One region of the Lysinibacillus sp. C5.1 genome, then DNA from elsewhere that is predicted to be linked to it. Evidence: riboswitches for the same ligand, from Rfam matches in the RefSeq annotation. Region 1 holds a riboswitch; the other holds the start of a gene.
What was found. A riboswitch is a leader RNA that binds a small molecule or an ion and turns the genes downstream of it on or off. The one in region 1 is predicted to bind FMN.
Positions count from the first base shown of each region.

Region 2: another riboswitch for FMN. It lies ahead of ribE (riboflavin synthase); the one in region 1 lies ahead of I5435_RS06160 (ECF transporter S component).

Region 1 covers NZ_CP066226.1:1,340,004-1,351,399, forward strand. The annotation lists gene I5435_RS06145 (ATP-binding protein) at 1-1,166, shown strand, start outside; gene sigX (RNA polymerase sigma factor SigX) at 1,407-1,940, shown strand; gene I5435_RS06155 (RNA polymerase subunit sigma) at 1,937-3,223, shown strand; FMN riboswitch at 3,474-3,670, shown strand; gene I5435_RS06160 (ECF transporter S component) at 3,895-4,482, shown strand; gene I5435_RS06165 (hypothetical protein) at 4,562-4,720, shown strand; gene I5435_RS06170 (C39 family peptidase) at 5,061-5,648, opposite strand; gene I5435_RS06175 (DMT family transporter) at 6,345-7,265, shown strand; gene I5435_RS06180 (non-ribosomal peptide synthetase) at 7,340-9,541, shown strand; gene I5435_RS23140 (hypothetical protein) at 9,608-9,838, shown strand; gene I5435_RS06190 (accessory gene regulator ArgB-like protein) at 10,512-11,090, shown strand; gene I5435_RS06195 (cyclic lactone autoinducer peptide) at 11,080-11,220, shown strand; gene I5435_RS06200 (GHKL domain-containing protein) at 11,330-11,396, shown strand, end outside.
Region 2 covers NZ_CP066226.1:1,722,483-1,733,878, forward strand. The annotation lists gene I5435_RS08085 (YibE/F family protein) at 1-89, opposite strand, end outside; gene I5435_RS08090 (YibE/F family protein) at 86-1,219, opposite strand; FMN riboswitch at 1,613-1,738, shown strand; FMN riboswitch at 1,859-1,984, shown strand; gene ribE (riboflavin synthase) at 2,176-2,814, shown strand; gene ribB (3,4-dihydroxy-2-butanone-4-phosphate synthase) at 2,874-3,503, shown strand; gene ribH (6,7-dimethyl-8-ribityllumazine synthase) at 3,521-3,988, shown strand; gene I5435_RS08110 (spore germination protein) at 4,096-5,556, shown strand; gene I5435_RS08115 (DUF1540 domain-containing protein) at 5,748-5,981, shown strand; gene I5435_RS08120 (C45 family autoproteolytic acyltransferase/hydrolase) at 6,188-7,219, shown strand; gene I5435_RS08125 (sensor histidine kinase) at 7,540-8,847, shown strand; gene I5435_RS08130 (histidine phosphatase family protein) at 9,122-9,673, shown strand; gene I5435_RS08135 (cold-shock protein) at 9,692-9,937, shown strand; gene I5435_RS08140 (malate:quinone oxidoreductase) at 11,110-11,396, shown strand, end outside.

The DNA.
Region 1 (11,396 bases):
TACGTAAAATGCGTGAGCTAGCTTTTGAAATTGCAAAAGGGAATTTCGAGGCAAAAATGCCGACAACGCAAAATGATGAAATCGGCCAGCTAGCTGTTGCGTTCAATCAAATGGGGCGTCAGCTAAAGCATAACTTAGAAGTAATTAATCAAGAAAATGAGCAATTGTCCAATATTTTAACATCCATGACAGATGCCGTTATAACGTTTAACCGTGATCGAACAATTTTACTGAGCAACCCGCCAGCGGAACGTTTAATGCAAAAATGGTTTGTTAATAAAGGCTCGCAAAGCGCAAAGCCTATTCCACCTGAACTCTATCATATGCTCGATCATGTACTAATGTTTGAAGATAAGTTAGAAGAAGAAATAGAAATGGATGGAAATTATTATACATTTACGATTAGCCCGCTCTATAGTGGGGAATTAATTCGTGGAGCAGTTGCTGTAATCCGTGATATGACAGAGCAGCATCGTTTAGAAAAGCTACGTTCTGATTTTATTGCCAATGTATCACATGAACTACGTACACCGATTTCCATGCTACAAGGCTATTCTGAGGCATTAATGGATGATGATTTTATTCAAGATCAAGAAGAACGTAATGAAATCACGAAAATTATTTATGATGAATCGAAGCGTATGGGACGTTTAGTAACCGATTTATTGGATTTAGCGCGAATGGAATCAGGACATATGACACTGTACAAAGATGAAGTACCGATTAATTCGACATTTGAACGTATTACGCAAAAATTTGCTCAAGTAGCAAAAGAAAAACACGTGCAACTTTTATTTAATAGTGAGTTTGATAATGATGCCCGCATCAGTATGGATGAGGATCGTATCGAACAAGTGTTAACAAATTTAGTAGATAATGCACTGCGTCATACAGACGAAGGTTCTGTCATTGTCAAGATAGAGCAAGAGCCAACCTTTGCCAAAATATCTGTTCAGGATACAGGACATGGGATTCCACAGGAAGATTTACCATATGTCTTTGAACGTTTTTATAAAGCGGATAAAGCACGGACACGTTCTAAAGGCGGAACGGGTTTAGGGCTTGCAATTGCTCGAAATATTGTCAAGGCACACTCTGGCAATATTATGGTCGATAGTGTGTTAAAAGAGGGCACAACTTTTACTTTCTATTTACCATTCGAATAAGTTCATGAAGAAGTCCTTGTAGCTGATGCCATCTGACAATGCTCTTTCATGCTTCCACGGGTCATTGGTATAGTTAGAACTAGCTGAACTAGTTGGCAACAATACCAATACCTGTTAGGGGCTATACGTCGGCTTGTGCTCGGGTTTAGACACATAGCAAAATTAAGACCAAAATATTATTTAAATGTAACTTGTGCGAGTGTTAGACGACAAATACTATGAGAACGGGGGTGGAGTGCTTTGAATGACTCCGTGTTCCATCGACTATACGATGCATACCATCAAGACGTGTTCCAGTTTCTTATTTATCTAGTAAAAAATCGCACACTTGCTGAGGACCTTGCACATGAGGTTTATGTCCGTGTGCTGCGATCTTATGAACAATTTGCAGGGAATAGCAGTGAAAAAACTTGGCTTTTTGCTATTGCTAAAAATGTCGCAATTGATCATTTTCGAAAGCAGGCTGTGCGCCAAAAACATTCACTCGATTTTTTTGACTGGGAAACGGAACAATTACATTCAACCACACCATCACCGGAAGATGTGCTACAGGCCAGTGATGAATTAAAGCAGATAGAGTTTGCACTTGAAAATTGTACAGGGGATCAAAAAATGGTTATTATTATGCGCTATTTCCAAGATTTGTCGATTACTGAAACTGCGCAAATACTTGATTGGACAGAGGCAAAGGTTAAAACGACGCAACATCGAGCCATTAAGTTTTTAAGGCAACATCTACAACAGGTTAGGGAACAGGAGGCGAAAAGGCAATGACGCATAAACAATTTGACGATGAACAACTTGAACAAATGTTGAACAATGCCCCGAAGCTTACTGACCACCGCTCGAAAGACGAAGTGTTAAAAAGATTGCTTGCTGATGCACGTTTACAAGACAACATACATCTTCAAGAGGCGATACAACCAGTAGCTGAGGCAAAAGAACAACAAGCGCAATCATTGCCTGCTCAAGAAAATACTAAACCTATAAAACGACGCAAGAGTAGGTGGCCTATTTTAAGTAGTGTTGCTGCAATTTTTGTCCTATCACTAGCAGGGTACATCTATGTATCGAACAATTCTTCCGTAAAGGATGAAGCAAACGCCCCAATCGAAAATTATTCTTCTGTGCAGGAGGATCGGTCGGTCACAGAAAGTGAAAATGCAGATGCAGATAGTGTAATGAAAGCGAATATTGGTGCTGAGCATGCTCGTATCCTATCGTTGCGGACATCTGTTTACGAAGATGATTTAGTCGATGCAGTCGTTTTCAGAATTGGATTACCTGGTGGTAAGGCTGATAGCATACCAATGACCTATATTATTCCGAACAAAAAAATAATTGCTGATTTTGGGAAGAAGAAGCCAACAACTTTACAAATGTATGAAAAATACGCACCTCAAATTGATGAAGAAGCAATGGGTTTAACAGACTATCATCCGTACAAAGGTGAGTTAAAAGAAGAAGGTAAAACGCTTGTGCACGTATTACCAGAAGAAAATGATTATGATGTAGCTTCGGCTTCTGTCACGAAATATTTAAACTCGTTAAAAGATACTTTTTCCGAGTCCGAATATAAAGCCATTGCCATTAAACAGGCAGATGGTTCTGATTACGAGTTTTCGCAAGCAGAAGAGCCGAGTGAGCCTATAGCGCTAACAAAAGATAATCATTACAATTATTATTTATATACAGAGGGAAACGGGACTGAATATTTATCGCCTGATTTCCATCAAACGTATCCTACTGTGACAGAGGCTCTACTGGCGATGCGAGACAAAAAGGATGATGTTTATGTGCCAGTTGTTCCGGAAAATGTCACATACACTGTAAAAGAAGAAGAAGATGGGGTTGTGGTCACATTTGACGCACCACTTGATTTAACGACAATGGATGCCGTACGAGCAACACAATTAATCGAGGCGATGATGTTGACTGCGTCAAGCTTTGATAAAAAGATACGTTTAGATAACATTGTCCAGGAAAGTTGGGAAGGCTTTGATTTAACAAAGTTTTTACCCATGCCTGTAGGTGCCAATAAACAAATGATGCCATAATATAGAAAACAGCTATCAGATAGTAGATAGCTGTTTTTTTTAATGGAAATACCGCGGGTAAAGCACCTTGATTCGCGGGTAAATGATAATAAATCGCGGGTAAGTGACTTTGTTCCGCGGATAAGCTACTCCATTATTTCTCACAAAGTGCTTGATTTATTAAACCATACAAATTTAATCGGATTATTTTAAGCAGAAGTATTTACTTTTATGTGATAAAACATTATAGTTAGTTTATAAAATAATATTGATTCATCTTCGGGGCAGGGTGAAAATCCCGACCGGCGGTAATAGAGTTGTAAATCGCTAGTGTAGTAGTAAGCTACAGTAGCTCGCATGATTTACTAGATGGCTCTTCAGCCCGCGACCTGTGCAAAGATTTTTTTGCATGGCTGACTTGGTGTAATTCCAAGGCCGACAGTATAGTCTGGATGGGAGAAGATGGAGGTACGATCGTCATTCGTTGTTACGAATTAAGCTATGTGCGAACGTTTTTTTAGTGTGTCTTTAAATGCACGCTATGCACAAAAAATAGCTAGTAATGGCGTTATTTACTCATGCCTTTTCTCCCTTATGCTGATTTGCATAAGGGTTTTTTCGTGAAAAACAATCGATTACGTCGTAACCTTTCTTCTTGCAAGATTGAATCAGCAAAGAGGAGAGAGTTTTCAATGAAGAAAAATGTCAAACTGCAATCGTTTATTACGATTGGTATGCTGAGTAGTATTTCGTTTTTATTAATGTTATTTAATTTCCCGATTCCACCGTTCCCAGCCTTTTTGGAAGTGGATTTCAGTGATATGCCTGCCTTACTTGCAGCCATCACGATGGGCCCAGTAGCAGGTATTTTAGTAGAGCTATTTAAAAATGTTTTAGATTGGATTTTCTCTGGTACGCCAACGGGAGTGCCAGTTGGTCATATTGCAAACTTTGTAACAGGCATATTATTTATTTTGCCAGTATCATTTATTTTTAACCGTTTTAAAACGATTGGAGGTCTTGTTGGAGGATTAGCAACAGGAACGATTGTGATGGCGGTTGGCATGAGCTTGTTAAATATCGCAGTATTTTTACCGATGTACACTTATTTCTTAGGTATGGAGCCAGTCGTTGGTGATTCATTATACACAATGATTGTTGCAGGCATTTTACCATTTAATATCGTGAAAGGTGTGTTATTAACGGCGATTATGGCATTGTTATTCACAACGATGCGCAAATGGATCAACCAACAACGCACAATGTATTTATCGAAATAAGCGTAAAAAAGTATGATTTAGGATAGTGTTCAAGTAATGACACCTTATTAGACTGTTATGTCTAGGAGGTGTTTTTTTGTTGCTTAAATTTGCAATTTCAGATTTACTTTCCAAAAAAGAACTACAAAATTTAAGTAGAAATACATTAAAAGGTTATGCAATATCGACTCACATGGAAGAATATCGAAAGAAAGTACCAGCAAACCATATTGACTTTTTACAGGTGAATTTAGTATGAGGGAAGTAAAAGTTATTATCCAAGGTCATTAGGTTAAAATAACAAAAAAATTATGAGGGGAATGAAAAAATGTATGATATTTACCATTGGTTTAGGTATTGAAGCTGTTATTGGGATAATTGTCAACGCAATAACTTGAAGCGAATTGCTACTTAAATTAGTCAAGTTTAGATAATAAATTTGTTCAATCTCCCGCAAATTTCGACAATACCTTTGATTTTCGTGGGAGATTTCTTTTAAATAAGTATACTACTTTATTCGCATCTCGGAGGTACCAGGTCAGTTATATGCTTTATTCGATTACAGGCGTACAGTTCTAATGAAAATATCATATCTTCTATTAATCCAAAGAAAAAACAATTGCTCTACCACTAAAACTGCTAAAGAACCTGTCTTCAAATACTATACTATTTGTTTCTCCCCAAAGAGAGGGATCTCTAAAACAAATTAGTCTTCCTTTAGAGGTATGAATTCGACCACATACTACTACCAAATGTCCCCCTTTGCTTCCGTTTTTAGGGAACTTTGGAGCAATAGAACATATTACTGGGCCCTTTGTTACAAGCAAGTTTTCAAGTTGTTTACCGCTTTTAACAACTATAGGCTTACCCTTCACCCCATACATTTCTCCTAAATCGGCTAAACCTTGGTGTAACCATCCCTTCGAAATATAATACTTTCTTTTTAAACCTTCTTTAAGTAATTCTAATTGGGTTGGTATAGGTATTTTATAATGAGATATAACCATTCGTAAACACGCCAACCCACAACATCTATCGCTCCAATAGTCATGACTTCTTTCTTCAATAAGTAATCCCTTTGGCCAGTCATTCATACAAAACTTTTGACTATAACGAGGTATATAAAGAGAATAATTCATTAAATTATTTTCACAATCGTTATTATGTGATTGTATGTTTAGTTCCATATTTTATTCACGTCCAATAATTTTCTTGTTATATCTCAAATAAATTAAAAGATATTACTAGCGTTACATTAAATTAACTATACTTTAAAGAAAAAAAATATTCAATCATTTTATTATGTATAAAAAAGGTCCTTTATAATGGATAAAATCAGGTGGTAACCTGTCCAAATCCACTAATAAAGGACCAAAATTATGGTTAAGTTTATACGAAAAACTCCATCTGGAAATGGTTTTCAAGGATAAATCTTCAATTAAGAATAAAACAAAAAACACTCCTAGAAAACTGTTAATGAGCGTATGAAGGTGTGATGCCATAAGATTCTAGACATCATAGTAAATCAACACTTGTATATGAAGTTAATGTCATAACTTTGTGTTACATTTCTTCTGTTTAATTATAATGTTCGCTTAAATTCGACGCTAAAGACTAAAACGTTATATGTTAGGAAATGTATCTATTTAAATTTACTTTTATACTATAATCTTTTTATCAGTACTGATATTTCATACAAATTTTTACATTCTTGAATAGAATAATTAAGATGCGATTTGTTACGAAATTTAAAGAACTCGTTTTCAAAATTTAGATATAATAAATTCTAAATGAAATGTGGTAGTAATTGTTTTAAAAGGGAATAACTATATAGTAAAAATGCCATTAAATTTTATTGTAAGTGAAGTGAAAGGAGGAGATTTATGAATAATTTTATCAAGGGAGCTATTTATGCAGTTCTTTCGAGCATAGGATATGGGATTATGCCAATTTTTACAGTTAAAGCCTATGAATATGGTGTGACAGTGTATACTTTACTTTTTTTAAGATTCGGATTAAGTTCTATCATCTTTTTCCTTTTCTTCCTTGTGAAAGGTACAAATATAAGAATTGGTAAACATGAGGTGAAAAATCTTTTTATACTAGGTGGTATACTATTCACACTTTTATCTATTTTCCATTTTGAATCATTAAAATATATATCATCATCTATGGCAGTCTTGCTCTTATATTGTTTTCCTTTACTAGTTTGTATCATCTCTTATTTTTTATATAAAGAAAAATTAAGTATAGGATCAATACTAGCTTTAGTAGCAACTTTCATTAGCATGATTTATTTACTTGGAGTTTCATTAGATAAAATGAATGTCTATGGAATAGTCTTATCCCTTCTTGCAGCTTTGATCTTTGCAATATATATGATTGTGGGGAAAAGAGTAACTATTAATAATTCACCAGTAATAATAAGTGCCTATACAGCACTATTTGCAACTTTTGGCGTTTTCATAATTGGTGTAGTGAAGCAAGATATCTCTTTAAATTTTAATAACCAAGCATGGATACACATTGTTAGTATTGTGATTTTTTCAACTATTTTTGCTGAAATTACATTTTTTAAGTCGCTGGAATTGTTGAGTTCTTCTAACGTTTCGATGATTAGCATGGTAGAACCTGTATTTACTACTTTATTTGCTCTTGTTTTTTTAAATGAACGATTACAATTTTCACAACTTACTGGAGGAATGTTCGTTTTAATTAGTTTAGTCGTTTTAGTTTATTCTCAAAATAAGAGCATAAAAAAACCAGCAATAAATCGGACCCTAATTCAAAACGAACATATATAAATCAAAAGCGACTGCAACTCCATCATCTTTTAGTGATGATGATACAAAACCCATGATTAAAAGGAGAGATATAAATGAACACATTAGAGTTAGATACAAAGGAAAGTTATTGGAGTGCTGCTTTAAAAGAATTTGAACTTAAATCAAAAGTAACTTTAGGTACTTTTAAAAATAATGGATTTAAGTTAGTAAACGATACATTTTTTTTAGATAAAAAAATTATGCAATCACTTTCACAATTTGCTGATACTTATAATGTCAATGTAAATTCTATTTTATATTCAGCCTGGGGATTATTACTTCACAACTATAATGATACAGATTATGTTGTATTTGGTACAAGTACAACAGAAGGTAAAGTGCTACCGTTTTGTGTTAAAACTGATTTTGATATTACATCTATAAAATATATTAGACAAATTGAGAATGAATTAGAATTGATAAAATTATACAAAAATGTAACAGAAGAAGAAATTTTTTCTTATAATCAACTGGGTTTAAAAAGTGGTTTATTTGGTTCAATATTTTCGAGTGGTGAATCAAAAGCGGTTTTGTCAGAATATTTAGAAGAAAATGAGATTGAGATGTGTTTTGAAATAGATTTTTCGTTAAAATGTAGTATTTCCTACAACGATAATTTATTTGATAATTACGCAATATCGAAATTGAAAGAACATTTTTTTAATTTAGTATCTGAACTTACCTTAAATTCACATACTAAATTAGAGGATATTGCTATTCTTTCAAAAAAAGAAAAAAATCAAGTATTGTATGAATTTAATAATAAATCGATTAATTATGATATTACTAAAACTGTCGATGACTTTTTTGAAATGCAGGTTAAAAAAAATCCCAATAAAGTAGCTTTAATTTGTAAGGATAAAAGTTTTACATACGATGAACTTAATAAGAAATCCAATCAATTAGCTTTTTTACTACGTCAAAAAGGCGTTAAACCAGAAAAATTAGTAGGATTAGTAGTAGATCGATCCGAAGATTTAATTATTGGTATATTGGCGATTCTTAAAGCTGGCGGAGCTTATCTTCCTGTCGATCCAGCTTACCCATTACAACGTATTAATTATATGTATGAACAAGCGGAAATTGATTTACTATTAACACATAGTCATTTAAATATAGATTTGTCATTTCCTTGTGAAAAAATATATCTAGATAATTATCCTTTAAATCAATATCCAACTGACAATTTAGATAGATTACATAATGCAGAAAATCTAATCTATACGTTATATACTTCTGGTTCAACAGGGCAACCAAAAGGAGTTACTGTTGAGCATAGAAATGTTGTAGGATACTATCATAGTTTTATAGATGAATTTAAATTAACTGAAAATGATATTATGTTGCAGCAATCAACAGTATCATTTGATATTTCTGTAGAAGAAATTTTTCCTATTTTACTAACTGGCGGAACTTTGGTTATAGCATGTAAAGATGAAGTAGCCTCTATAGAAAAGCTTTTAATTGTAATGAGAAATAATAAAGTTACCATGATTAGCGGATTCCCTTTATTATTGAATGAATTAAACAAATATCCTCCTGTAGAATCGGTTCACACAATGATTAGTGGTGGAGACGTACTAAGAAAAGAATATATAAACAATTTAATTGATAAAGTTAAGATATATAATACTTATGGTCCGTCAGAGACAACTGTTTGTATCTCGTATTATGAAGTAACAAGTGAGAGAATACAAAGTGGCATTCCAACCGGTAAACCTATCGCTAACTATAAAGTATATATTTTAGATAAAAATCGAAAACCAGTTCCTATTGGAGTTCCAGGAGAAGTGTGTATTTCAGGTGTTGGTGTTTCCCGCGGATATTTGAATCGCCCTGATTTAACAAGTGAGCGCTTTTTAAAAAATCCATTCATACCGAATGAAAAAATGTATATTTCTGGAGATTTAGCAAGGTGGTCACCAGATGGGAATATTGAGTTTTTAGGTAGGATTGATAATCAAATAAAAATTTGTGGACGAAGAACTGAACCAGGTGAAGTGGAAGAAAAACTTCTAGAGCATCCAAATGTTACAGAAGCGTGTGTTATAGCTAGAGAAAACAAAGATAAAAATAAATATTTAACTGCTTATATAGTAATAAATGAAACTATTTCTGCTACAGATTTGAAAGAATATTTATATAAATTTTTACCAGACTTTATGGTACCATCCTATTATGTTGTATTAGATAAATTACCAATAAATATAAATGGAAAAATTGATAAAAATAATTTAGCTATTATTCTAAATTAAATTTACTTATTTATCTAGAGTAAGTCAGAAATATAAAATAGCGCACCTTTATGGCAAGCACAACGAATGGCCAGCTATCCGAAATTTTTTCGGCTAGCTGGCTATTTTGTGCATGTGTCTGGGATGTTTTTTGACAAAGACGAGTTGATGCCATTTGCTTTGACCGTCTCTGGTAATCTTAAACAGATTGCATTGGCTTTCGCACCAACTTCACTTACAGAGAAAGCCAATTTTCTTCGACCGATTACGATTGGGCGAATTGCATTTTCGGCTGGACGATTATCGATTTCAATCTAATCGTCAAATAGAAAAGCCCTTTAACCCTTGTACACGATTTAATTTGTATCTGCTGCTTTTGCGAGCACGTTTTTCCAAAAAAAGATAAGTCCTTTACCCCTTTCAAGAATTTCTCCACAATGGGCTTCGATTATTTTTGACGAACTTTTCAACGTTTTACTGGTGAAAGATGTTTAAATTGACATTCTAAGCGATTCAATTAATCACAATAATCGAAGTCCATATTCCCTCGTTACGATCGAATTTCAGGAAATCATGTCACAAATCTGTCTAACAGTTAGCGAATGTGACATTTTAGGAAGTCACCTTAGGTAGAATAACCATCACAAATTTCGGGTATACACCTAAGTGTAAAAACGAATAACCACTTATATGACTGGAAATTTTGATACTCAAATATATTTACGAATAATTACATATGTTGATTAACTTATTTTCACCTTTAAAATCTGATGAATGGAGTGATTCTATAGCTAATCTATTAAGAAAATTTAAGAATTAATATAGGGTAAGTGGAATATTTTAACAATCTTATTTTTTTATAAACAAAAAAGAAACATTACAGCGATTAATACCCAATTTAATACATTTAAGAAGCTTTTTGTAACACTTAAGATTTACAATACTAAATTATTAAATAATTTAGTAATATAAAAAGAGGAGGGGGGAGTATATGGAGGCTTTATTAAAGCTTGAAAATATCATTACGAAGGCTCTGATTCAAGAAAACCACAATGAGATAGAAAAGGAGAAAATTAGATTCGGTATACAACTAATTGTAAATGATATTTGGAAAATACTGTTTATTTATATAGTGGCATTCATTTTGAATTGCTTTATGGCCACACTAATAACACATATTACATTTATTGTATTACGACAAGTATCTTTTGGTTTTCATTTTCAAAGTAGCATTATTTGCTTAGTTGCAAGTATAGTTTCTTTGCCAATCGGTTTATACATAATCGATAGCAACCATATAAATGCTGACCATTTTATATTTTTAATTGGTATATTATCGACTCTTTTTTTACTATTAATAGCTCCTGTTGGAACTACAAAAAGACCCGTTTTTAATCAAAATCACCGAAACTATTTAAGAAAACAATTGTTCATTAGATTATCAATTCTATGGACTATTATTTTCGTTTTAAAAGGCGATTATCAATTATTTATTTTGTATGCAATAAATTTATTAGCAATATCAGTATTAATTCAAAAAATATTTGGAGGAAGTAATTATGAAAATTAGAAAACAATTATTAAATAAGGTATCGAACTTGGTTATTTTATTCGCAACTTCTGCGACTACATATGCATGTAACTTAGTTTTTCACGAAGTAAAAATACCAGAAAGTTTAAAAAAAGAAAGTAAATTTTAATTAAGTATTGGAGGATACTCAAATAGAAAGTAATTTCTTAATATTAGTAATTATTGAATTTTTTATTATAACGGGTTCTATATATTACTTACAGAATTTAAAATTTAATTTGGTTACTATAAGTTCAACTGTACTAATTTGGATATTAGCAGCAACAGCATTTTTATACGTTGAGT
Region 2 (11,396 bases), 380 kb from region 1:
AACGAAAGAAATGAACGTACCCCTTTTTTACCACCGATAACGAGCATCAAAATAAATAAAATGGTTGATAGCCACACTAATACATTCATCCTGTTACCCTCTTTCGTTTAATGAAAAAAATAGAAGTGTAAAGGCTAATTGGAATTGTTAAAACAACGCCGATGCCACCTGCTAGAGCGCGAGCTATTTCTAATGAAAGATTCATGGAAAGTGTTAGCCCTAGTGTAGAAGAATTTTTTAAATATAAAATAAGCATAGGGATGGAGCCGCAAATATACACGAAAAATAAAATGCTCGTAATGGTGCCCATGACATCTTTGCCGATATCAAGACCTGAAGCTTTTAAGGCTTTGTCTGAAATAGTAGGATTTTGTTCATATAAAGCAAACATGGAAGAAGCCATGGTAATCGAAACGTCCATTACAGCCCCAAGTGCTCCGATAAATAACCCAGCCATAAACACTATGCGATATGGTCGTGTTAAAAATTGCATTTCCTCATAACGTAGGCCGTTTTCCGATGTTATCCATAACACGAAAAAGGTAATAAGTAATGAAACGAAAGTGCCTAGTATTGTTGCAAGCATAGCAGCATAGGTTTTTTCATTTAATCCATTAATAAGAATCAATGAAACACATGTAAATAATAGAATACATACACCACTGACAAATACTAAACTAACGTTAGCGTGTTTTATATATAAATCCAATGCGAATGATAATATTAGTGCATTCACCATCAAACTGATGATTGATAATAAGCCCTGTCTTTTTCCAACAATCAGTAAAGAAAAAATAAAAATCCATGCAACCACTAATACGTACTGGTCACGTTTGACGTCTAAAATCGTACCTGTTAAAGTCCCGTTATTATCTGTATTTGCCTTAATAGAGACAAATATTTTATTCCCGACCTTGTATTCGTGATCAAAAGCGGCAGAAGAAGAATACTCATTTATTAAAGAAACAAGCCGCCCCTTATCTTTTCCATTTTTTAGTACTGCTGTGATCCGCTGCGTGTATAAATAATCGTCATTACTGTACATATCTGAGACAGATGTTGAATCTTCCAATTCTGTTTTTATAACTTCTGCGATTGGACGCTCATAAAATGTTTCGTTATGTTGAACGAAAATAACAGAAGCTATAAAGCATAGTACCAAGAAAAAAATTATTACTATCCGTTGGGTTGATATTGTATTAAAAATAGTAGTAAACAATAAAAAAACCTCCTATGAGGGGAATTTGACAATGCCAGTAACAAGCGACTGTGTTATATGAGTAGCGTTGAATAATAACACACACTAACATTCCAATTTTTAGATGTCAAGCTGGTTATATGTGGTCATGTAAGAAGTAACGCTTATAACAGATGAAAGTTTCTTTTAAGAAACAATGAAGCATACATTGATGGTGTTTTAAATTGGATATAGCCTAAAGATATAGTCATGAAAGTATTTGTTAAAGAGCTTTATCCAAACAAAGGATAAATCATTATTTTAAATCTGCTCGTATAGTTTGTGTGCCAAAGTAAGTAAGGATCTGAGAATATTAATAAAATTTTAGGTGGATAATCTATTAAAATAATGTTATCGTATGAAGTAACTAAATAATATATCCTTCAGGGTAGGGTGAAATTCCCAATCGGCGGTGATGAAGTAATTCAAAGTCCGTGAGCGCAAGCTGATTTGGTGCAAATCCAAAACCGACAGTTACAGTCTGGATGGGAGAAGGGTGAAAGTATAAGCTTTTTAAATTCGTATGACTTTAAAAGGTCTATTTGGCTACGCTTATATAGCATACTACTTCCCATCGCTTCTGTTGGGAAGTTTTTTATTTAGGCAAAAATTGAATAAATATCTGTTCTTCGGGGTAGGGTGAAATTCCCAATCGGCGGTGATGAAGCAATTCAAAGTCCGTGAGCGCAAGCTGATTTGGTGCAAATCCAAAACCGACAGTGATAGTCTGGATGGGAGAAGAACAATGAGATGGCAGCCTGTGGAAAATTTTTGTATCCACTAGGTTTATTTCGTGACGTCTTATGGACAAGTACTCCCAAAACCCCTTTTATGTGAAAGGGGTTTTTTGTTTGTTTCGATTATAAAAAATGAAAGGGGAATTAAAATAATCACTATCAAAAGGTTTACGACATAGGGTTAAGAAAGTAGGTGGAAAATTGTTTACAGGTATTATTGAGGATATTGGTACAGTAAAAACCTTGCAAAGCGATAGGAGAAGTATGGAAATAACGGTGATTTCGCCCAAAATAGTGGCGGATGTGAAGCTTGGGGATAGTATAGCCGTAAATGGGGTTTGTTTGACAGTAACTCATTATAATGACCAAGAGCTAACAATGGATGTAATGCCTGAAACAGTGAAAGCGACGAATTTACAGCAACTAACTGTTGGAAATGCGGTCAATTTAGAGCGTGCAATGCCAGCCAATGGACGATTTGGTGGCCACTTTGTTTCAGGGCATGTAGATGGTGTAGGGAAAATTTTACGTAAACGTCCAATGGCAAATGCGGTCTATATTGAGATCGAACTTTCAGAAGACTTAACAAGCTATTGTATTCCTAAAGGTTCAATCACAATTGATGGAACGAGTTTAACGCTCTTTCATGTTGAAAAAAACAGTGTCACAGTATCGCTTATTCCACACACATACAAAGAAACCGTACTAGGAATTAAAAATGTTGGGGCACTAGTCAATATCGAAACCGATTTAGTAGGCAAATACATTATTCACCAGCTAAAGGGTAGTCAGCAATCGTCGACTATTACAAAAGATTACTTAGCGAAGCATGGTTTTTAACCTGCTATAGAAAGAAAAAACATAATTTATAAAGTGATATCTATTAGGAGGTGGCAATGTTGCTACATTCAATTGAAGAAGCGATTGCCGATTTAAAACAGGGCAATATGATTGTTGTCGTGGATGATGAAGACCGTGAAAATGAAGGAGATTTACTGGCCCTTGCAGAGTTCATGACACCAGAAACGATTAATTTTATGGCGAAATATGGTAGGGGGCTTATTTGTACACCCATTTCACAGCAGCTTGCACAAAAATTAGCGTTGCAGCCAATGGTCGTAGATAACACTGATAATCACCAAACAGCGTTTACTGTCAGTATTGATTATAAAGAGACAACAACAGGCATTAGTGCGTTTGAACGTGCTTTGACGATTCAAAAAATGCTAGCGTCACATGCACAAGCATCGGATTTCCGTAGACCTGGACATGTTTTTCCGCTAATAGCAAAAGACAATGGGGTATTAGAGCGTCGAGGGCATACGGAAGCTACTATCGATTTGGCTAAACTTTGCAACAGTGTACAAGCTGGCGTGATATGTGAAATTATGGGCGATGATGGGGAAATGTTACGCTTTGATGATTTAGTGAAATATGCAAAAAAACATAAATTAAAAATGATTTCGATTGACGCATTAGCAACATACCGTCGTCAACATATGCAAATAGAAAATTCACTTACTATGTAAAAGAGGAGAATGAAATGATGGGCAAAACATTTGAAGCACAATTAATTGGCAATGATTTAAGAATAGCGGTGGTTGTTGGTCGTTTTAATGAATTTATAACAAGTAAATTATTAAGTGGTGCATTAGATGGGCTAAAGCGTCATGGTGTAGACGATGATTTAATAGATGTTGCGTGGGTACCAGGTGCATTTGAAGTACCGTTTATCGCAAAGCAACTAGCTGAAACGAAAAAATATGATGCCATTATAGGTCTAGGTACAGTTATTCGTGGCTCTACAACGCATTATGATTATGTGTGTAACGAATCAGCTAAAGGCATTGCAAACGTATCGCTTTCGACAAATGTACCAGTGATTTTTGGTATTGTCACAACTGAAAATATTGAACAAGCGATTGAACGTGCTGGAACAAAGTCTGGCAATAAAGGTTATGATGCAGCGATGTCTGCAATTGAAATGGCTAATTTACAAAAAATGATTGGCTAAAAGGATGCATGGTCGTAAAATTTATTGCATAATTTTTTGGACATTGGGAAATATATGTTTATAAGTATTTTAGTAAAATAATTTGTTTGAATTTGGTTCAGTAGGAGATGAGGAATATTCAATCAATAGAACAAGAAATCGAATTGAAAATGTTGAAAGAATTATTTCAACGCTCTGCTGACGTAATTTTTCAATCTTTTACCTTTCAACAACAGCATGTTTATTTTATTACATGTGAGTCGATGGTCGATCAGTTTTTATTGAATAAGGTCATTATCGATCGAGTTCAATCTTTGTTTGAAGACAGCTCTGTAAACTTATTAGAGGAAAAAATAAAAAACGATTTACACATTCCTAATCTTCAAAAAGTAACCAATTTAGATGATGCTATTACGCGTGTATATTCAGGGTTTGTTTTGCTTTACTTTGAAGGGGAAAAAATTTTATTTTCAAGTAAAATTACAAAAAAACCAAATCGAAATCCTGAAGAAACAAAGCAAGAACTAGTGGTAAAAGGGCCGAGAGATGATTTTATAGAAGATGTTTTTATTAATGTGGCCTTAATTCGTAAGCGATTGCCTACAAATTCTTTATGCGTGGAAACAGTGGAAGTCGGAAAGCGCTCTAAAACGACAGTGGCTGTCCTATACATGGGTGATATAACGGACAAAAATATGGTCACGGAACTAAAAAAGCAATTAAGGAAAATTAATACAGATGTTGTCTTTAGTGGCGATATAATGATGGAAAGTGTGGAAAAAACCGCGAAAATTTTACCGCGACATGATTATACAGGGCGACCAGATTTCGCAATACAAGCGCTAGTCAGAGGACGAATACTTCTTTTTGTCGATGGCGTATCTTACGCAATTATTACGCCGCCTAATATGTTTCTACTTTTTAAATCAGGTGAGGATAATGATTATCCATCTATGGTCGGTACATTAGAGCGTCTGTTACGAATCGTAGGGATATTAATAAGTATGCTTTTACCCGGTTTTTGGCTAGCATTAACGACTTATCATCAAGAGCAGATGCCAATATTACTGTTAGCGACGGTTGTCCAATCACGTACTGGCTTGCCTTTTCCAACGATATTGGAGATATTGCTAATGTTATTTATGTTTGAAATATTTCGCGAAGCAAATCTACGCTTACCGTCTATTTTGAGTGGAACAATGAGTGTCGTAGGTGGACTAATCATCGGAGATGCGGCAATCAAGGCAGGCATAACGAGTCCTTCCATGATCGTGGTGATTGCCATCTCAAGTATTGCCGCCTATACTCTTGTCAATCAATCCTTTGTAACTGCAATGAGTATTTTTAGGTTATTTGTTATCTCAATGGCCGCTTTCTTTGGATTATTTGGTTTCTTTTTGTCCTTGTTTTTCATTCTTATTTACTTTGCCAATATCCGTGTATTAAGCGTTCCGTACTTAAATATTGGTGCCAATTTAAACTGGTCCGACACCAAGAAAACATTAATACGTCTATCGCCAAAAGGATATAGTAAACGACCAAAATTTTTACATCCTCAAGATGAGACGAGGTCATCGAGCAAAAATTAGATGTCTTTCAGTAGCACGACAATTTACATCTATCACATGTGCTGCTTGCAATCGTATTGACCGATTATGTTGAAGTTATTTTTAAGCTTGACTTGTAAAAACCTATGGATTGGACAAAATACAAAGTGAAGAGTATAGATTAGATTTTCCATTCTATATTTTTCAAGACCAATCATAAGGGGTGGATAGTTATGCCGAATGTCCAAGTTAGCTGTGCAGTATCAAATTGTGTTTTCCATGCCAAAGGTAATTATTGCGGAGCTGAAAAAATTGCAATCGACATGGATAAACGTAATACGAACAAACGTGATGCGGAGTTTGCTTCTGACTTTGAAATGCATACAATGTCAGAAGAGGCAGCAGCCATTCAATCATCCGATACGTGTTGTAAAACATTCAAATCAAAAGAAAAAAACTTTAGCTAATGGGTATCGTTTGTTTTGGATAATGTAAATAAAGATAATATCTTTATTTCACCAAAATAATTTATCTATACCTTTTACTACTGATTTGGTCACGTTAAAGGTTGTCTTCCTATAGGAAGGCAACTTTTTTTATACCCTTGACCTTCCAGTTACTTGAAGGATTACGATGATACTGAAGATTGAATAGCTGTATGGGAGGGATTTCAATGAATAAATATCAAGAATTAATCGTATCTGTAGTAGCTTTAAGAGGCGATGCTTATGAAATAGGTTTTCAACAAAGTAACGAAATAAAAACAAATGCACATTTAGCGCAAAATGAACAACTGTTAGCTTTATCTGCTACTTGTAATACACAGCGGGTACAAGAGCTGTTGCGACATGTTTCGCCCAATCTTTTGCAAGAGATGAAGGGATTAGCGTTTGGCTTAAAACAGCCGTATGAAACCATTATAAAAATGTATAGCGGTTATAATATAATATTTCCAAATATGGGATGTACCTCGGTTGTACACAATGGGAAGTATGTAAGAAATTATGATTTTAGTCCAGTTATGTATGATGCAAGACTCGTTTTTTCTAAACCGTCTAAAGGGTATGCCAGTGTAGGTTTTAGCCAGCAAATTATTGGTAGGTTAGATGGAATGAATGAAAAAGGGCTTGTAGTAGGGCTGCATTTTGTCAATAATGATTGGAAAGGAGATGGCTTTTTGGCGACTACAATCGTTAAAATAGTGCTTGAACAGTGTGAAAATATTGAAGAGGCTATTGCACTTTTAAATAAAATTCCACATCGCTATTGCTACAATTACTCCATGACAGATCAAAGTGGAAAAGCAGTTGTGGTGGAGGCTACACCAATAGAGCGGGTAGTTTCTGCTGAACATCCGCTTATATGCACAAATCATTTTGAGTCTCAACAATTGGCAGGGAAAAACAAAGCTTGCATTGAGGGTTCAAAACAACGAAAAAGCTTTATAAATCGCTATGTAGTAGATGCGCGTACGACCATGTCTGTCTATCACCATTTCAATAATGGAGATTCTCCGTTATTTTTTAAACAATATCAAGAATATTTTGGTACTCTCCATACTGTTATATACTCACCGAAGCAATTAGAGGTAGTTGTTGGAATAGGTGAAAATTGTGAGCCGCAATCATTTTCTCTCCAACAATTTATCGAAGGTAAACTTATTTTTCCGATAACCATTAAAGGAAACATAATTCAGGCTATCTAATTTGTTAGGCTTGGTTTATAATTTAATAGAATAAATAGGGGAATGGCGTAACATTTGTTGGGCTATTCTCCTTTCGTTTTGTAGCTATTTCGCTTTTCGAAAGAAAAATAAATTATTCCATTTTTGCATAACAATTACTAAGTTTTAAAAATAAACTTGGATAAAAGTATTGTTTTCAACGTACTTTAAAAAATATACATGAAAAAACGAAAATTACTATAGTATAATATTATTGTTATTAATATAAATATTAATTTGTTCTAGGAGTAATTACACATCGTTAAATAATGAATACAATAGATGAGGAAGTACCAGTTTGTATGAAAAATCGTAAAATTAAACTAATATTAGTATTAGCGACAGTCTTATTGTCATTGTTCACAAGTTTAAATGTGCTCACTTCATATGTGAAAATGAAAAAGACGGTGGAAGAATCTATCGCTAACCAAAGCTTAGAAGCGGCTATTTCCATCGCATCATCAATTGATGTTAAGTTGTATCAAAAATTTGCAAATAATCCTGTGAAAAATGCAACTTATTGGGAAATAAGAAAATACTTAAATGATGCACGAGAAAAAATAGGGGCCTTAAATGTCTATACGTTAGAAATTGATAATCCTAAAGTATCAAAAACGATGATTGCCGGTGTTCCTAATCATCTCACAGTAGGCTTTGATATTGGACAAATTTGTACTGTTCCAGAAAAGCAAATCAAACTAGCTTATCAAGGGTTGACATATGTTACGAATGTCATTAATGACCCTCAACACGGAGATTATCTTTCTGTAGGCGCTCCTATTAAGAATGAAGAAGGTCACGTTATTGGCTATCTCGGGATTGATATAAGCGCAGACAAACTTAATGGTAACAAAGGAAAAGTATTAGAAAATAATTTATTCTTGTTTATTTACAATGGAATATTTATAGTAATCGTTATTGCATCGTTTTTCTTTTTACAGAGATGGTATCAAAAAGAAGTGACAAAAGAAGTAGAGGTAACAGAAGATACCTACCAAACTGAAATAAAAGCGTTAATTACCTCTGTATCGTCCTTAAGACATGACTTTACCAACCATATTCAAGTGTTGCATGGGCTTTTACAATTGGGAGAGCCAGATCAAGCGAAACAGTATTTATCATCATTATCTAAAGAGGTACAGGAAATAAAGTCATTGAAATTAAATATTAACCATCCGGGGCTGTCAATTTTATTGCAAACAAAAAAGTTAGCTGCTCAAAATCATAATATTGAGATGGATATATCGGTTTCACAGGATACTTTCGATAAAATAAAAACAACTGATATCATTAAATTATTATCAAATTTAATTGATAATGCGATTGATGCGACAACTGAATTGCCTGAAAGTGAACGCAAAATGAAAATTTGTTGTCATGCGGATGAAATGAAGTATGTATTTGAAATTGTTAATACAGGACCAACAATTCCAGACCCTGATCAAATCTTTAAGCAAGGGTTTACAACGAAAAAAGCTGAACTAGGAAAAATTAGAGGCCAAGGCTTGTTTATTGTGAAAGAAGTTGTGAAAAAATACAACGGCACCATTTCTATCCAATCTACTGCACAATTTGAGACAACAGCGATTGTCATTATTCCTTTAAAGTAAATGGGCAAATGTACTTGGCTGATAGTATTAAAATTTTTTGATGTGGTTTGTCTATAGGGCTGTTTATTAGCAGTTTTTTCCTTCACGGCTAATTTTCGCGTGAAGCAAAGTCATTTTAACAGGATAGAATAATAGCTTAAGCTTCCTACATATATAGAGTAGGAGGCTTTTGTTGCTAAGAAAATGCGGATGTTTTTGCATAGCATGTATGAGCTAATATCAATCATACATTAACAGTAAATCTAATAGGGCAGGTTAGGAGGATAAAAACAATTTGGAACAGCCAATCCTTGATTTACTAAGAGCAGGTGGATTGATTTTATATGTTAGACATGGAGAAGCAACTGTTGGTGAAGATCAGCCATATGTTAATTTTCAAAACTGCTATACGCAAAGAAATTTATCTGATTACGGTCGGCGAGAAGCCGTTTACTATGGACAAATGCTGCGGTATTGGCAAATTCCAATTAGTTCACCTATAATGACAAGTCCGTTTTGTCGAACAATTGAAACCGCACAGCTTGCATTTCCAACAATGTATCTACAAATTGACCCGTTCTGGTTTTCAATTACTAAATTAGCAGAAACGATTTTCACTACGGAACAACAACAAATTGTAATGGAAGCCCAAAAACATCTAGAAGTAAAACCACCACCTGGGACTAATCAAGTAATTATTGCACACAGTTTTCCGAAAGGGACTGCCATAGGTGAAATGACAAGCATGGGAACCGTTATTATTAAGCCCAAAGGTGTGGGTAATGGCTATGAAATTGTAAAACAGCTAACATTAGCCGATTTAGCAACCTTAGGGACGTTACAATAATAATTTTGGGGGATAGAAATGAAACGAGAAGGAATTGTAAAATGGTATAAAAATGAAAAAGGCTATGGACGTATTATGCTGAATGGTGAGGAAGACAATCATGTTTTTGTTCATTTTAGCTCGATTTTGCCGGATAAGGAAAGATTTCCAAATGCATTTCGCTTTCTGAAACAAGGCCAAAAAGTCTCCTTTGATTTAATTGAAATACCCAATTCTACTGATCAAAAGCAGGTTGCAGAAAATGTCATTGTGCTGTCAGACTAATATGCACGGGCGTAATAGTTTGTGGCAACCAATAGTTCAATATTCTATCGACGAAAAAGTACGATACCGATTTATAGAGACGTTAATCCATATACAGGATTGGCGTTTTTTTCTTGCGTTTATTAGAGCTTATGGTGTTTTCTTATTTTTCGTAGATAAGGAAGGTACGCTGTAGTATGGTAGATTATAAAAATCGATTAAATATACATCTAAATTTATAATTATTTGTATTTTGTATACCGAAAGGGCGGGTCACTTATCATTGAGTGACCTACCTTAGTTGTCTGTTTAGGGCAATGAATTTATTGGAAAAGATAAATTCCTTGATGTATAAGTTATTTAAAAAATAAAATATTCTAATAATTTTTGTTGTTGTATGGTAAACTTGATTGTGTTATATAACAATATGAAGAAAATATTTTTGTAGGTTGTATATGATTTCCTTAAAAAGGAAGAGAATAATAAAACCAAGGTTTAAGTCTTGATAGATTTAATGGAAGCGTATACAGTAACTAATGAGGCAAGTGACAGATAATCGTTTGGTTTGTAACACTTAGCTTAATGAGAAAAAATAATTGTTGAGCTTTTGTTATTGAAGAGGATTGGAAGTAATTGTTTCGTTTGTTTAAAGAAGTGTGTCTTTTGACCTTTATACATAATTGGAGTGAAAATGCTGGAATATCCCGTCGAAAAAGCGAAAATTAGTTTGAAGGTACCTTGTGAATGTTAGCAAATCATGTAAAATAGAGTCGATTAAGCACTTTTAGACTAAAAGGTCTAGTGCTTTTAGTATGAGTGAAGTTAAAAAATATCTTTCATTAAAAAATGATGGATAAATTATTTTAGTAGTAGCATACTAAAATTCAATCAGTTGACTTTATACAACATATAACATCTTTCAGACGATGCATTTATCCGATTTGATCAATGCACCATTCTCCTGGAAACAGGGGGAAGGTTTTTGTTTTAAATATGTACAAAGGACATTATGAGCGGACTTCGCACTTTTTACTACTTTTTAATTAGTTTATTACTATAATATTGTAGTAGATATTTTATTCTTTAAATAGTTGTGATAGACTATTGTAAGTTTATAGTTGATACAGAAAAGGTGTGTGACTAGTTTACACCTACATCATTTCTGCAAATCTTAAAATATAAGGATGGTAAAAATGAGTAACAGAGTAACTAAATCAGACGTCATCTTAATTGGTGCCGGAATTATGAGTGCGACTTTGGGGACAATGCTCAAAGAATTAGCACCGGACTGGAATATTACTGTGTTTGAAAAACTTTCAAACGCCGGTGAGGAAAGCTCTAATGAATGGAATAATGCAGGAACAGGGCATGCAGCACTATGCGAGCTTAACTACACTTCTGAAAAACCAGACGGTACTATTGATATTAGCAAAGCAATTAATGTTAATGAACAGTTCCAGGTTTCGATGCAGTTTTGGTC